Regions from separate parts of the Curtobacterium poinsettiae genome, predicted to be linked through region 1. Evidence: predicted binding sites of a transcription regulator. Region 1 holds the regulator's gene; the other holds the start of a gene.
The links. The regulator HrcA, encoded in region 1, represses chaperone genes, less so after heat shock. The targets are predictions, from matches to a motif close to TTNGCACTCGNNNNNNNCGAGTGCNAA.
Positions count from the first base shown of each region.

Region 2: a site for HrcA is predicted at 6,893-6,919, ahead of groES (co-chaperone GroES). Genes of this name have one in related genera too.

Region 1 is NZ_CP178434.1:1,505,718-1,513,528, forward strand. It holds gene ACL00U_RS07095 (DUF1990 family protein) at 1-327, shown strand, start outside; gene ACL00U_RS07100 (HAD family hydrolase) at 445-1,137, opposite strand; gene hemW (radical SAM family heme chaperone HemW) at 1,167-2,420, shown strand; gene ACL00U_RS07110 (DUF4870 domain-containing protein) at 2,458-3,021, opposite strand; gene hrcA (heat-inducible transcriptional repressor HrcA) at 3,131-4,150, shown strand; gene dnaJ (molecular chaperone DnaJ) at 4,184-5,296, shown strand; gene ACL00U_RS07125 (16S rRNA (uracil(1498)-N(3))-methyltransferase) at 5,296-6,030, shown strand; gene ACL00U_RS07130 (histidine triad nucleotide-binding protein) at 6,069-6,422, shown strand; gene ACL00U_RS07135 (PhoH family protein) at 6,412-7,554, shown strand; gene ybeY (rRNA maturation RNase YbeY) at 7,551-7,811, shown strand, end outside.
Region 2 is NZ_CP178434.1:3,304,786-3,312,596, forward strand. It holds gene ACL00U_RS15550 (branched-chain amino acid ABC transporter permease) at 1-128, opposite strand, end outside; gene guaB (IMP dehydrogenase) at 455-1,957, shown strand; gene ACL00U_RS15560 (hypothetical protein) at 2,164-3,069, shown strand; gene ACL00U_RS15565 (VOC family protein) at 3,252-3,653, shown strand; gene ACL00U_RS15570 (ABC transporter substrate-binding protein) at 3,963-5,291, shown strand; gene rarD (EamA family transporter RarD) at 5,376-6,338, opposite strand; gene groES (co-chaperone GroES) at 6,503-6,799, opposite strand; gene ACL00U_RS15585 (class I SAM-dependent methyltransferase) at 6,959-7,811, shown strand, end outside.

The sequences.
Region 1 (7,811 bases):
CCGGACGGCACACCGCTGCTGACGGCGGGCACGAGCGCGACCCTGACGATCCACGCCTTCGGGCAGACCGTGCTGGCACCGGTGCGGGTCGTGTCGATCATCGACGAGCACGACCGCAAGGGCTTCGCGTACGGCACGCTCGAGGGGCATCCGCTCTCCGGCGAGGAGTCGTTCGTCGTCGAGCGCACCCAGGACGGCTCGGTGTGGCTGCAGATCCGGCAGTTCTCGCAGCCGTCGAGCGCGAAGTGGCGTTTCGTCGCGCCGTTCGTACGCCGGCAGCAGAAGGTCATGGCGGAGAAGTACCTGGCGGCACTGCGGGGCGACTAGGCGCCGGGGCGCGCCTGTCGCGCCGGGGCCGCGCCTGTCGCGCGGGGGTCGTTGCCGTCGCGCCGGGCGCGACGCGCGTGGGTCGTGGCCGTCGCGCCGGGCGCGTCCGGCCACTGCTCAGCGCAGCGGCGGGAGCGCGGCGATCGCGTCCTCGATGAGCGCCGCGTCCTGCTGGCAGTCGCGCGCGACCGTCACGGCGTTCGTGTGCCGGAGCGCGTCGACGTCGTAGATGCCGGTCGCCACGGCCAGGAACGGGATGCCGGCGGCGTCGGCTGCCTCGCCGTCACGCGGGGTGTCGCCGACGATCACCGCCCGGGTGCCGACCAGGTCGGCGGCGGCACGGTGGGTGACCCCCGCCCGATCGACCTCGGTGTCGCCGAAGTACGAGTGCTCCCAGTCGAAGCCGTCGGGGTCGAACCCGGCGCCGGTGAGCTTCACCCGGGCGCGGTACTCCGAGTTGCCGGTGAGCAGCCCGTTGCGCCACCCGAGCTCGGCGAACCGGGTCAGGAGCGCCTTCGCTCCGGGGACGGGGCTGCGGTGGTCGCCGGAGGCGTGCCGTTCGGCGGTCAGGTCGTGCAGGTGCCGACTGACCGTGGGGATCAGGGTGTCCTCGAACGCGTGGGCGCGCACGTGCTCGGCGATGAGTCCGGCGTCGGTCCGGCCGTGCTGGTGCCCCACCCGCAGGGTGAGGTCGCGGCCCACCGCCCGCTCGAGGGCCAGGTGGTAGAGGTTGCCCGGGGACGACGCGTTCATCACGAGGGTGCCGTCGATGTCCCACAGGACCGTGGTGGGGACGGGATGGTGCTCCATGGCTCCCATCATGACGGACAATGGACTCCATGCCGAGTGCTCTCCCGATCGCCGATCCAGCACCCGCGGACGGCCTGATCACGCCGTGGGCGGCAGCGGGCCCCGCCACCGGCCCCGGCGCTGCTCCCGCCGCCGGTGACGTCCCGTTCGGCGTCTACGTGCACGTCCCGTTCTGCCGTGTGCGCTGTGGCTACTGCGACTTCAACACCTACACGGCCTCCGAGCTCCGCGGCGTCCGTCGCGACGACTACGCCGGCCACGCCGTGCGCGAGATCGAGTGGGCCGCGACCGTGCTCGACCGTTCCGGCGTGCCGCGGCGCCCGGTGTCGACCGTGTTCTTCGGCGGCGGGACCCCGACCATGCTGCCGGCGTCCGACCTGGCGATGATCCTGCGGGCGATCGACGACACGTGGGGCATCCTGCCCGGGGCCGAGGTCACCACCGAGGCGAACCCCGACTCCGTCGACGCGGCGTCGCTCGAGACCCTGCGGGCCGGCGGGTTCAACCGGATCAGCTACGGGATGCAGTCCGCGGTGCCGCACGTGCTCGCCACGCTCGACCGAACGCACGACCCCCTGCGGGTCCCCGTCGTCGTCGACCTCGCGAAGCAGCAGGGGCTCGACGTCTCGCTCGACCTGATCTACTCCACGCCGGGGGAGTCGCTCGCCGACTGGCGGACCTCGCTCGACGCCGCGATCGCGTGCGAGCCCGACCACGTGTCGGCCTACTCGCTCATCGTCGAGGACGGCACCGCGATGGGCCGCATGGTCGCCCGCGGTGAGCTCCCCGCCCCCGACGACGACCTGGCCGCCGACATGTACGAGCTCGCCGACCAGGTGCTCGGCGACGCCGGCTACTCCTGGTACGAGGTCTCGAACTGGGCGCGCGGCGACGGGCACGCGAGTCGCCACAACCTGTCCTACTGGAAGGGCCACGACTGGTGGGGCGTCGGCCCCGGTGCGCACTCCGCCGTCGCCGGTACCCGCTGGTGGAACGTCAAGCACCCGGCCGCCTACGCGAACCGGGTGCTGTCGGGGGAGTCGCCGGCCGCCGGCCGCGAGACCATCGACGACGAGACGCGGTACGTCGAGCGCCTGCTGCTCGCCGCGCGGGTCCGCGGGGAGCTCGCCACGAGCGAGATCCGCCAGGAGGCCCGTGGCCGGGTCGCCGGCCTCATCGCACGCGGGCTCGTGGACGGGTCGGCCGCGGTGCGGGGACGCATCGACCTGACCCTGCAGGGTCGGCTGCTCGCCGACGCGGTGGTGCGGGAGCTGCTCGACTGAGCGGCGTGCGCACTGCTTGCTGCCGAGTGCGTGCCGCTTACTGCTTGATGAACTCGATCGAGAGCGGGTAGCGGTAGAACTGGCCCTGGTTCGCGGCGATCGCGGCCATGATGCTGAAGATCAGCGACACGATGCCCGCGGCGAAGATGATCAGGAGCCCGACCCCGAACACCGAGGTGAGGGAACCGACCACGTAGGCGATCGCCATCGTGATGTGGAAGTTCAGGGCGACCCGGGTGTGCTCGCGGATGAAGCCGCCGCGGTCGCGCAGGACCAGGTAGGCCACCAGCGGTGCGACCACGGTGAAGAAGATGCCGCCGATGTGCGTCAGCGTCGCCCAGAGGCGCTGGTCCTCGGGGCTCATCGGCTGGGGCGGGGTGTACCCGGAGGGGTACTGGGGCCCGCCGGGGTACTGGGGGCCGCCGGGCTGCTGCGGCCCGCCGGGGCCGGGGCCGTACTGGCCCCCGGGCTGCTGGGGGCCACTGGGCTGCTGGGGCCCGCCGGGCTGCTGCGGCCCGCCGGGCTGCTGCGGCCCGCCGGGCTGCTGCGGCCCGCCGGGCTGCTGGTCGGAAGGGCCGCCGGGCTGCTGTCCGTAGGTCATGGCGGAAGCGTATCGGCCGACCGCCCGGAAGTCCCGGGCCGTCAGCGGTCGGGCGTAGGATCAGCAGTCGACACGTCCGAGTGCCAGGTCGATCGGGAAGGAGACGCTCGTGGTCAGTGAACGCAGCCTCGAGGTCCTCAAGGCCATCGTGCGCGACTACGTGGCGTCGCGTGAACCCGTCGGGTCGAAGACCATCGTCGAGCGGCACGCCTTCGGGGTCAGCGCCGCGACCATCCGCAACGACATGGCCCTGCTCGAGGACGAACAGCTCATCGCGGCCCCGCACACCTCGTCCGGTCGCGTACCGACCGACAAGGGATACCGCCTCTTCGTGGACCACCTCGCCGGTGCCCGTCCGCTCTCCAGCGCGCAGCGGCACGCCATCGAGACCTTCCTCGGCGCCCCGAACGACCTCGACGAAGTCCTCGGGCGCACCGTCCGGCTGCTCAGCCAGCTCACGAACCAGGTCGCCCTGGTGCAGTACCCGTCGATGGTGCGCGCCCGCGTGCAGCACGTCGAGCTGGTGCGGCTCGGTGACGCCCGGCTGATGGTGGTGCTCATCACCGACACCGCCCGGGTCGAGCAGCGCGTGGTCGAGACCGACGTCGCGCTCGACGAGGACTCGCTCGGCGAACTCCGCACCGTGGTGAACGGCGCCACGGTGGGGCTCCTGCTGCAGGACGTCCCGACCGCACTCCGGGCCGTGCCGCAGCAGCTCCGCCCCGACGCCCAGACGCTCGGCGGGGTCGTCGTCGCCACGCTCATCGAGCAGGTCGCTGCGAACCGGCAGGACCGCCTGCTGATGGCCGGTGCGGCGAACCTGGCGAAGAGCGAGCAGGACTTCTCCGGCGGCCTCTTCCCCGTGCTCGAAGCGATCGAGGAACAAGTCACCCTGCTCCGCTTGTTCGGGGAGATGCAGGTGGACGACATCGCGGTGGCGGCCAGCATCGGCGTCGAGAACGCCGAGTACGGGCTCGACGCCACGAGCATCGTCGCCGGCGGCTACCTGGCCGGTGGCGAGGTGGCCCGACTGGGCGTCCTCGGACCGACCCGGATGGACTACGGCACGAACATGGCGGCCGTCCGGGCCGTCGCCCGGTACCTGTCCAAACTCCTGGGCGAACATTGACCAACCGACCGAACCCAACCGACTGAGGGATACGTGGCAGACCACTACGACGTCCTCGGCGTCCAGCGAGACGCCTCCGATGCCGACATCAAGAAGGCCTACCGCCGCCTGGCGCGTGAGCTCCACCCGGACGTGAACCCGGCACCCGACGCCGCCGAGCGCTTCAAGGACGTGACGCACGCGTACGACGTGCTGAGCGACCCCGAGCAGCGACGCCGGTACGACGCCGGACCGCAGGCCGACAGCCCCTTCGGAGGCGGTGCTGGCGGCTTCAGCGACATCTTCGACGCCTTCTTCGGTGGTGGCGGTGGCGGCGGACGTGGCTCCGGCCCCCGCAGCCGTGCCGAACGGGGGCAGGACGCCCTGCTCCGCATCGAGGTCGACCTCGACGAGGTCGTCTTCGGCACCCACAAGGACGTCGAGGTCGACACGGCCGTGCTGTGCGAGACCTGCCACGGCTCCTGCTGCGCACCGGGCACCAGCCCGCGCACGTGCGACATCTGCGGCGGTTCCGGGCACATCCAGCGCCAGGTCCGGTCGCTCCTCGGCAACGTCGTGACGAGCGCCCCGTGCGGCACCTGCCGCGGGTACGGCACCGTCATCCCGAGCCCCTGCCCGACCTGCCAGGGCCAGGGCCGCGTCCGCGCCCGTCGCACCGTACCGGTGGACGTCCCCGCCGGCGTCGACTCCGGACTGCGGCTGCAGATGCCGGGCCAGGGCGAGGTCGGTCCGGCCGGTGGCCCGTCCGGTGACCTGTACCTCGAGATCCGCGTGCGCCACGACGACGTCTTCAGCCGCGACGGTGACGACCTGCTGGCCACGCTCGAGGTCGGCATGACCGACGCCGTCCTCGGCACGACCACCACCATCGACGGCCTCGACGGTCCGGTCGAGCTCGAGATCCGACCCGGTGTGCAGAGCGCCGACGTCCTCGTCATCAAGGACCGCGGCATCACGAAGCTGCGCGGGAACGGCCGCGGTGACCTGCGGGTCGGCGTGCAGGTCGTCACCCCGACCAAGCTGTCCCACAAGGAACGGCAGCTGGTCGAGCAGCTGGCGAAGTCGCACAAGACGACGGCTCCGCAGCTCGCCCGGTTCCAGCAGGGCATGTTCGGCAAGCTCCGCGACCGTTTCTTCAACCACTGATGGCGTCGCTGTACCTCGTCGACTCGCTCGACGTCGTCGTCGGCGACACGGTGTCGCTCGACGGCGCCGAGGGCCGGCACGCGGTCTCCGTCGCGCGGGTCCGGGTCGGCGAGGTCCTGCGGATCGCCGACGGTCGGGGCACCGTGGTGTCCGGACCGGTCACGGCACTCGGCAAGGACACGCTGGAGCTCGCGGTCGAGACCCTCGAGCACCAGGACGCACCGCGTCCGTCGCTGACGCTGGTGCAGGCACTGGCGAAGGGCGGCCGCGACGAGATGGCCGTGCAGGCGGCGACCGAGATCGGTGTCGACCGGGTGGTGCCGTGGTCGGCTGTGCGCAGTGTCTCCCGGTGGGACGGCGCGAAGGTCGAGAAGGGTCGTGCGCGGTGGGCCGCCATCGCGCACGAGGCGGCGAAGCAGGCAATCCGTCCGCGCGTCCCTGCGGTGGCACCGCTCGCGACGACGGGCCAGCTCGTGTCGGCCCTCGGAGCAGGGACCGCACTCGTCCTGCTCGACCCCACCGCGACCGTGCGGCTCGCCACCTGGGAACCACCGACGGACGCCGAGGACATCGCGCTCGTCGTCGGACCCGAAGGCGGCATCGACGGTGCCGAGCTCGACCGGCTCGAGGCCGCCGGTGCGGTGCGTGTCCGACTCGGCGACAGCGTGCTCCGCACCTCCACCGCAGGACCGGCGGCACTCGCTGTCCTGCAGGCGCGACTGGGCCGCTGGTGAGCCGGACCCCGCCGTCGGACGCGTCCTACGATGGAGCCATGAGCACCAGCACGCCCAGCGTCTTCTCCAAGATCATCGCGCGCGAGATCCCGGCGACCATCGTCGCCGAGGACGACCGTGTCATCGCGATCGAGGACATCGCGCCCAAGGCCCCCGTCCACGTGCTCGTCGTGCCCAAGACGGAGCAGTACGCGAACGTCGCGGAGCTCGCCGCGGGGGACCCCGACCTCCTGGCCCACGTGGTCGCCACGGCGCAGCGCATCGCCGACGAGCGCGCCGACGGCCAGTTCCGACTCGTCTTCAACACCGGCGAAGCCGCCGGTCAGACCGTGTTCCACGTGCACGCGCACGTACTCGCAGGTGAACTGCAGGAAGGCACCCTTGCCGGATAACGAACCAGCACAGCCCACCGCCGCCGACGAACAGCCCGTCTCCGTCTCGCTCCAGGTCGACGGCATCGCCATGGTGCAGCTGCTCGGCCCCCAGGACCGACTGCTCAAGACCGTCGAGCGCCAGTACCCGGGTGTCCGGGTGGTCGTCCGTGGCAACGAGGTCACGCTGACCGGCCCCGAACGCGACGTCGCCCGCGCGAAGGCGCTCGTCGACGAGCTCGTCGGCATGGTCAAGCGCGGGCAGGAGATCGGCCCGTCCGACATCCCGATGTCCGCACGGATCCTCGACGACGACCGCAAGCCGTCCGACACCTTCGGCACCCCCATCGTCTCGAGCCGCGGCAAGTCCGTCCGGCCGAAGACCGACGGGCAGCGTGCCTACGTCGACGCCATCGACGAGCACACGATCACGTTCGGCATCGGCCCGGCCGGGACCGGCAAGACCTACCTGGCGATGGCGAAGGCCGTGCAGGCGCTGCAGCGGCGCGAGGTCAACCGGATCATCCTGACGCGTCCCGCGGTTGAAGCCGGCGAGCGGCTCGGCTTCCTGCCGGGCACGCTCACCGACAAGATCGACCCCTACCTGCGGCCGCTCTACGATGCCCTGAACGAGATGATGGACCCGGAGCTCGTCCCGAAGCTCCTGGCGGCCGGCACCGTCGAGGTCGCCCCGCTGGCGTACATGCGTGGTCGGACCCTGAACGACTCGTTCGTCGTGCTCGACGAGGCGCAGAACACCACGCCCGAGCAGATGAAGATGTTCCTGACCCGTCTCGGGTTCGGTTCGAAGATGGTCATCACGGGTGACATCACCCAGGTCGACCTGCCGGGCAACGTGTCCGGTCTCCGGCTCGTGACCCGCATCCTCGACCAGGTCGAGGACATCCACTTCGCCCGTCTCGGCAGCGAGGACGTGGTCCGCCACACCCTCGTCGGTCGGATCGTCGACGCCTACACGGTCTACGACGAAGAGCGCCTCGCCGAGCAGGCCGGCCAGCGCCCCGGCGGCCGCGGAACCGCTCCGGTCGGCAACCCCGACGGCGCCAACCGCGCCGAGCGTCGTGGGCGCCCGCCGCAGGACCGCGCACGGCCCCCGTACCCCCAGAACGACGCCCGAGGAGGCAACCGGTGAGCATCGAGCTCAACAACGAGTCCGGCGTCGAGGTGGACGAGGCCGCGATCCAGCGGCTCGCCGCGTTCGCCCTGGACGCCATGCACGTCCACGCCGACGCTGAGCTCGCGATCGTGCTGGTCGACGAGGGCGCGATGGAGCAGTTGCACGTGCGGTGGATGGACGAGCCCGGCCCGACGGACGTCCTGAGCTTCCCGATGGACGAACTGCGGCCCGGCACCGAGGACGACCCGACGCCGGCCGGACTGCTCGGCGAC
Region 2 (7,811 bases), 1.8 Mb from region 1:
TGGATGCACCCGTTGTCGGGGCTGACGGTGCACGCCTGGCTGGTGGCCGGAGCCGACGTGGCACTGAAGGCCGGCAGGGTGACCGCCCAGTCGATCAGGAAGGTCGCCAGGAACGCGGCCACGAGCACGGCCGCGAGGACCGGTCGTCGTCGTGTCTGGCGGAGGCGGAACAGGCGCGGCTGCGCCCGTCCCGGAGGAGTGATGGATCCCACGGAAGAGCCTCTCGTTCGGATGACGAGGAACCTATGGGGATTTTGTGACACCCGTGTTTCCAACACGTTCCCTGTGTGATTCGTACCCGAACTGTGACGTTGTGGAGGAATGCTCCGAGGCGGGCGCGATCCGTGCCTCCAGGCGGAATGCGGCGACAGCCGCTCGCGTTACCATGTCCTATCCGGAACCCGTCGTCGTGTTCCCGGTGTCTCGACACTTCACTCGCCCACGAAGGGGACCCATGGACCAGCCGGATCCGTTCGGATTCATCGGACTCACGTACGACGACGTCATGCTCCTGCCCGGGCACACCGACGTCATCCCGAGCGAGGCGTCCACCGCGTCCCGGCTCACCAAGCGGATCTCCGTCAACGTCCCGCTGCTCTCTGCTGCGATGGACACCGTCACCGAAGCCCGCATGGCGATCGCCATGGCGCGCCAGGGCGGCATCGGGATCCTGCACCGCAACCTGTCCATCGAGGACCAGGCTGCCTACGTCGACAAGGTCAAGCGCTCCGAGTCGGGCATGATCACCAACCCGGTGACCACCACCCCGGACGCCACCGTGGCCGAGGTCGACGCGCTCTGCGGCCAGTTCCGTGTCTCCGGCCTGCCGGTCGTCGAGCAGGACGGCACCCTCGTCGGCATCATCACGAACCGCGACATGCGCTTCGTGGCCACGTTCGAGCAGGCCACCACGTACGTGCGCGACGTCATGACGAAGGCGCCGCTGATCACCGCGCTCGAGGGCATCGACCCCGAAGAGGCGATCGCCATCTTCGCCCAGCACAAGATCGAGAAGCTGCCGCTGGTCGACGCCGAGGGCAAGCTCCGCGGCCTCATCACCGTCAAAGACTTCGACAAGAGCGAGCAGTACCCGGACGCCACCAAGGACGACGAGGGCCGGCTCCGCGTCGGTGCGGCGATCGGCTTCTTCGGCGACGCCTGGCAGCGCGCCGAGGCCCTGCGTGACGCCGGCGTCGACGTGCTCGTCGTCGACACCGCCAACGGTGAGAGCGAAGGCGTGCTCGACATGGTCCGCCGCCTCAAGGCCGACCCGACGTTCGACGCGATCGACGTCATCGGCGGCAACGTCGCCACCCGCGCGGGCGCCCAGGCGCTCATCGACGCCGGTGTCGACGCCGTCAAGGTCGGTGTCGGCCCGGGCTCGATCTGCACCACGCGCGTCGTCGCCGGTGTGGGCGTGCCGCAGGTGACGGCCGTGTACGAGGCGTCCCTCGCCGCACGTGAAGCCGGTGTGCCGATCATCGCCGACGGTGGCCTGCAGTACTCGGGCGACATCGCGAAGGCCCTGGTCGCCGGTGCCGACACCGTCATGCTCGGATCACTGCTGGCCGGCACCGACGAGTCCCCCGGTGACCTGGTGTTCGTGGGCGGCAAGCAGTTCAAGGCCTACCGCGGCATGGGGTCCCTCGGGGCCCTGCAGACCCGCGGCAAGAAGACCTCGTACTCGAAGGACCGCTACTTCCAGGCGGACGTGCCGAACGACGACAAGCTCATCCCCGAGGGCATCGAGGGCCAGGTGCCCTACCGCGGCTCGGTCGGCAACGTCGTGTACCAGCTCACCGGTGGGCTGCGGCAGTCGATGTTCTACGTCGGCGGTCGCACGATCCCCGAGCTGAAGGCCCGTGGCAAGTTCGTCCGCATCACCGCGGCGGGGCTCAAGGAGTCCCACCCGCACGACGTCCAGATGGTCGTCGAGGCGCCGAACTACCGCAGCTAGCCTGCGGGCCGGGCCGGTTCTGGTCCGCAAGACGCCGTCGTGTCGTTGAGACGCCGCCGAATCCGGCGGCGTCTCAACGCTTTCCGGGCGTGGTTCGGAGACGACGGCGTCTTGCGACTCCTCCACAGGCGGCAACGGCCTGGAGGCTCTCCACCGGTCCGTCGTGCGAGTCGCCTCGCGCCGTGGTCGCGTTCCATGCTGCGGGGATGAACGCGCTCGCCCGGACAGCACTGGTCCGTGTCCCGTCGGCCCTGCACGAACCGGTACGCCTGTTCCACGGCGCCGCCGTCGAACGTCCGGAGTGGGAGGCGCTCTCACCCCTGGAACGCCGGCGCCTGTTCGTCCGCGCACGGTACGGGTCCCTGCAGTCCGAGTGCGTCGTCTCGGGGACCTCGGCCGCGGCGCTCTGGGGCTTGCCTGACTTCGACGCGACCGACTGGCGGCTGCACGTGATCGACGTCCGGCTCGACAAGACGCACACCGGTCGAGGCGTCGTCCGTCACGCTGGGCGGATCCGGAACGGCGAACGCGTCGTGGTCGACGGGATCCCGACGACCTCGCTCGACCGGACCGTGCTCGACATCGCGCGTCGGCAGTCGTTCACCCACGCCGTCGTCGTGCTCGACCACGTGCTCCGGTCTGCCCTGGTCAGCCGCGAAGGGCTCGTCGCCGCACTCGACGCGCTCGGACCACCTGGGCGCCTGCGCGGATGCCGACAGGCTGCCGCCGCGATCGACTTCGCCGATGCCCGTGCCGAATCGCCCGGCGAGTCGATCAGCCGCGTCACCGCCCGTGACCTCGGGGGTCCTGCTCCGGAGCTGCAGCGCGAGTTCGAGACACCGCTCGGCAGGTTCAGGACGGACTTCTGGTGGCCCGACGCCGGCGTGATCGGTGAGTTCGACGGTCGCTTGAAGTACGACGACCCTCGAGCGCTGTGGGACGAGAAGAACCGTGAGGACGCGCTCCGACGGGATCCCGAGGTGCGCGGGTTCGCGCGGTGGACGATGCGGGAAGCTGCGGATGCACGAGCGCTGGCTGCGGTGCTGTCGGCTGCCGGGCTCCCCTTGTTCCGCGCAGCACCGATCGGCGCACGTCGCCAGCCGGGCTCGTGAGCAGCGGCTGGCGGGCAGCGCGAGACGCCGTCGTGCGGGTTGGGCGCCGCCGAGTCCCCGAGACGCCGCCGAATTTGGCGGCGTCTCGCGAGCACCGCGGCGTCGGAGCAGCACGACGGCGTCTTCACCCAGTCCCCCGCCCCGTCCCCCGCAGCTGCGTTCCCCGGCGGTAGTGTCGCGGCATGGTCAGCGCTGTCTCCCACACCACGATCGACTCCCGCGACGCCTACGCCCAGTCCGAGTGGTGGAAGCAGGTGCTCGGGTACGTGGACCTGCCCGACGACCCGAATGCTCCGGGGCACGAGGAGTGCGAGATCACAGCACCCGATCGATCGCACACGGTGCTGTTCCTCCAGGTGCCCGAGACGAAGACCGTGAAGAACCGGATCCACTTCGACCTGCGCCCCACCGACCGCACCCGCGACGAGGAGGTCGAGCGGCTCCGCGGCATCGGTGCCGTGGAGCTCGCCGACCTGCGCCACCCGGACGGCGGATGGGTGGTCTTCGCCGACCCGGAGGGCAACGAGTTCTGCGTCCTGCGGTCCCAGGCCGAACTCGACGAGGAAGCCGGACAGCAGAGCTGACCGGGCCAGCACGGCTGACCGGGCCAGCACGGCTGACCGGCCCGCCGTCCACCGGCGCGCCCCCGGGCCTCCCGAACACCCTGCCGGACCATCCGCCTGGCGCAGGTCAGGGCACCACGCCGGCACCGCGGCTCCTGCACGGATGCCTGTCCCCACGCACAGGAACGTCACGGCTCGGTAACGAAACACCTTTGCGTACCGCCCCGTCACACGGGCGAAACACATGGACCCTACGTTTCTCGACATCCAGTGGAGGCGTCGCATTCACCCGAAGCGGCACAGCCTCCGCGCAGAGAAAGGGCTCCACGGATGATCAGAACCACCCGTGCCACCGCGGCACTGGCGTTGGCGGGCGCAGCAGCCGTCCTCCTCGCCGCGTGTTCCACCACCGGCAGTGCTTCCCCCTCGAGCTCGGCGTCGAGCGATGCGAAGAAGGATCCCGCCGCCAGCTGCAAGGCCCCCGACACCCCTGGCACGGACGCGCTGAAGATCGGCACGATCCTGCCCCTGACCGGTTCGCTGGCCTACCTGAACCCGCCGGCCGAGTCCGGTGTCGGCCTGGCCGTCAAGGACATCAACGCCGCGGGCGGTGTCCTCGACAAGGACGTCACGATCGACCCGGCGACCGACTCCGGTGACAGCAACGACATGACCGTGTCGAGCTCCGCGGCGACGAAGCTCGTCAACGCGAAGGTCCCGGTCGCGATCGGCGCCGAGTCCTCGTCCGTCACGCTGAACGTCATCGACCAGCTGACCAGCAACTGCATCGTCGAGATCTCGCCGGCGAACACGGCGAGCGACCTCTCCGGGTACTCGTCGTACTACTACCGGACCGCACCGCCGGACTCGGTGCAGGGTTCCGCGCTCGGTCAGCTCGTGACCGGTGACGGCAACGCGAAGGTCGCCTTCCTGGTCTTCAACGACACGTACGGCACCGGCCTCCGCAACTCCGTGCAGGCCGCGGTCGAGGCTTCGGGCGGCCAGGTCGTCTACGGCGGCAAGGGCGAGGGCCAGGAGTTCCCGCCCGGCCAGACCACGTTCTCGTCCGAGGTGACCGCGGCACTGGCCCAGAAGCCCGACGCGATCGTCGTCCTGGCCTTCGACGAGACGAAGTCGATCATCCCGGAGCTCGTCTCGCAGGGGAACGAAGCGAAGATCTACATGTCCGACGGCAACACGGCGGACTACTCGAAGGACTTCGACAAGGGCACCCTGAGCGGCGCCCAGGGCACCATCCCCGGTGCCTCGCCGAAGGACGACTTCAAGAAGCAGCTCGCTGCGTTCTACAAGGACTCGTCGGGCAAGACGCTCGCCGACTACTCGTACGCGGCCGAGTCGTACGACGCCACGGTCCTCGCCGCCCTCGCTGCGGTGAAGGGCAAGGGCACCGACTCCGGCACGATCCAGGCCAACATGGCTGCGGTGTCGGGAGCTGACGGCGGCACGGAGTGTGCGACGTTCAAGGAGTGCAAGACGCTCCTGGACGACGGCAAGGACATCCACTACACCGGCCCGTCCGGCATCGGTCCGTTCGACGACAACAACGACCCGTCGAGCGCGTACATCGGCATCTACAAGTTCGACGGCGACAACAAGCCCGTCTACCAGAGCGCCATCCAGGGTGCGGTGAAGAAGTAGGGTTCAGCCCAGCACCGCTCGCGAGAGCGACAGGCCCCCGCGGAAGTTCCGCGGGGGCCTGTCGCTTTCGCGGTGGAGACCGGGTCAGACCGGCTCGGCCGGGGTGGGTGCGAGCGCCCGGCGGCGGGACGCGCGTGCGGCGGCGAACGAGTCCGCCGTCAGCACCACGAGCGCGAGCCACACGATGCCGAAGCCGAACCAGCGCCCGGCCGACATCTCCTCGTGCTGCACCAGGACCCCGACGAGCAGCTGCATCACCGGTGCCAGGTACTGGGTCAAGCCCAGGGTCGACAGGCTCACCCGGCGCGCCGACGAGGCGAAGAGCAGCAGCGGCACCGCGGTCGCCGGCCCGGTCAGCACGGTGATGACAGCGTGCCCCCAGCCCTCGCTCGTGAACGTCACGCCGCCGCCGAGCCCGGTCACACCGAGCACCACCAGCGCCACGACCGCGATCGGCAGCAGCCACACGGTCTCGATCGTCAGGCCGCTCAGCGCGTCCACGGTGCCGCCGACGCGCTTCTTCACCAAGCCGTACAGGCCGAACGAGAACGCCAGGGCCAGCGAGATCCACGGCATCTGCCCGTAGCCGATCGCGATGACCACGACCGCCACGACGCTCAACCCGACCGCGGCCCACTGCGCCGGACGCAGGCGTTCGCGCAGGACCACGACGCCGAGGGCGATCGTGACGAGCGGGTTGATGAAGTACCCGAGCGCGGCCTCGACCGTGTGACCGGTCGTCGTCGCGAGGACGTAGACGGTCCAGTTCACCAGGATCAGGACGGCGGCGAGCCCCATCACGAGCATCACGCGGCGCTGGGCCATCAAGGTGCGGGTGCGGAGCCACGACCGGGTGACCGCGATCGCCACCGCGCAGAACACCAGACCGAAGACGATCCGCCACGACACGATCTCGAACGCCGCCGCGGGGGCCATGGCCGCGAAGAGCAGGGGCATCAGCCCCCAGAGCCCGTAGGCCACGACGGCCTGCACCACGCCGACGGATGCCTCGCTGCGGACGGGTCGCGCCGGACTCGGTTCACTCACGGAACCATCCTAGGAAGGACCGCCGACCCCGGGACGTGCACCGGGCCTCCAGGCGGGCTGCAAGCGGGCTGATCAGGACCGGAGCGCTCTGCAGACCGGCCCCGGACACACGAACGCCCCGTCGGCCCGAAGGCCGGACGGGGCGTCCGTCATGCGTACTGGACTCAGTGGACGATGACCGCGAGGACGTCGCGGGCCGACAGGACCAGCAGGTCCTCGCCCGAGTACTTGACCTCGGTTCCGCCGTACTTGGAGTAGATGACCTTGTCACCCACGGCGACGTCGAGCGGGACGCGGTTGCCGTTGTCGTCGATGCGACCCGGACCCACGGCGACGACCTCGCCCTCCTGGGGCTTCTCCTTCGCGGTGTCGGGGATGACCAGACCGGAAGCGGTGGTCTGCTCCGCCTCGACCTGGCGGATGACGATGCGATCCTCGAGCGGCTTGATGCTGACGGCCACGGTGACCTCTTCTTTCTCGGTACGGACTCGGTACAGATGAAAACCGGTTGGCACTTCGCGCAGGAGAGTGCCAACGCCAACTCTAGGGGGCCACTGGCACTCGGTCAATCCGAGTGCCAGCACACCCGGAGAACACGCAGCACCTGCGAGGATCGACGCATGGACGCCGCCGAACTCACCGCACTGCTGACCCCGGACGGGATGGCCCTGCTCGACCGTACCCCCGGTGTCTCCGACGGCGGCGAGATCGTCCGCGTGGTGTCCCGGCTGCGCGCCGAGGGCCACGACCCACGGCTCGTCGCAGCCGTGCTGACCCAGGCGAAGCTCCGGCTCAAGGCCCGCGGCAAGTTCGGTGACTTCGCGTCCCGGATGCTCTTCACCGAGGCCGGTCTCGAGCAGGCCACCCGACTGCAGGTCGCGGCCCAGCACGCCGGACGCTTCGCCGCCGCGGGGCTCACCCGGGTCGCCGATCTCGGCTGCGGCATCGGCGGGGACGCCATGGCGATGGCGGCGCTCGACCTGGACGTCACCGCCGTCGACCGCGACGAGGTCACGGCTGCCGTCGCGACCCACAACCTGGCCCTCTGGCCGAACGCGCGGGTGGAGCTCGGCGACGCCGAGTCCTTCGACCTGTCCTCGGTGGACGGCGCGTGGATGGACCCCGCACGACGCACCTCCGGCCACTCCGACACCCGCCGACTCGCCGACCCGGACGACTGGTCCCCCTCGCTCGACACGGTGTTCGCCGCAGCGACGACGACACCGACCGGCGTGAAGCTCGGACCCGGCATCGACCGCGACCTGATCCCGGACACCGCCGAGGCCCAGTGGACCTCCGTCGACCGCGAGGTCGTCGAGCTCGCCCTGTGGTTCGGCCCCCTCGCACGCCCCGGCATCCGCCGCGCGGCCACCGTCATCGGCAGCCACGGCATCGACGAGATGACCGGAGCGGCAGACGCCGACGACACCGAGGTCGGACCGCTCGGCGCCTACCTGTACGAGCCGGACGGCG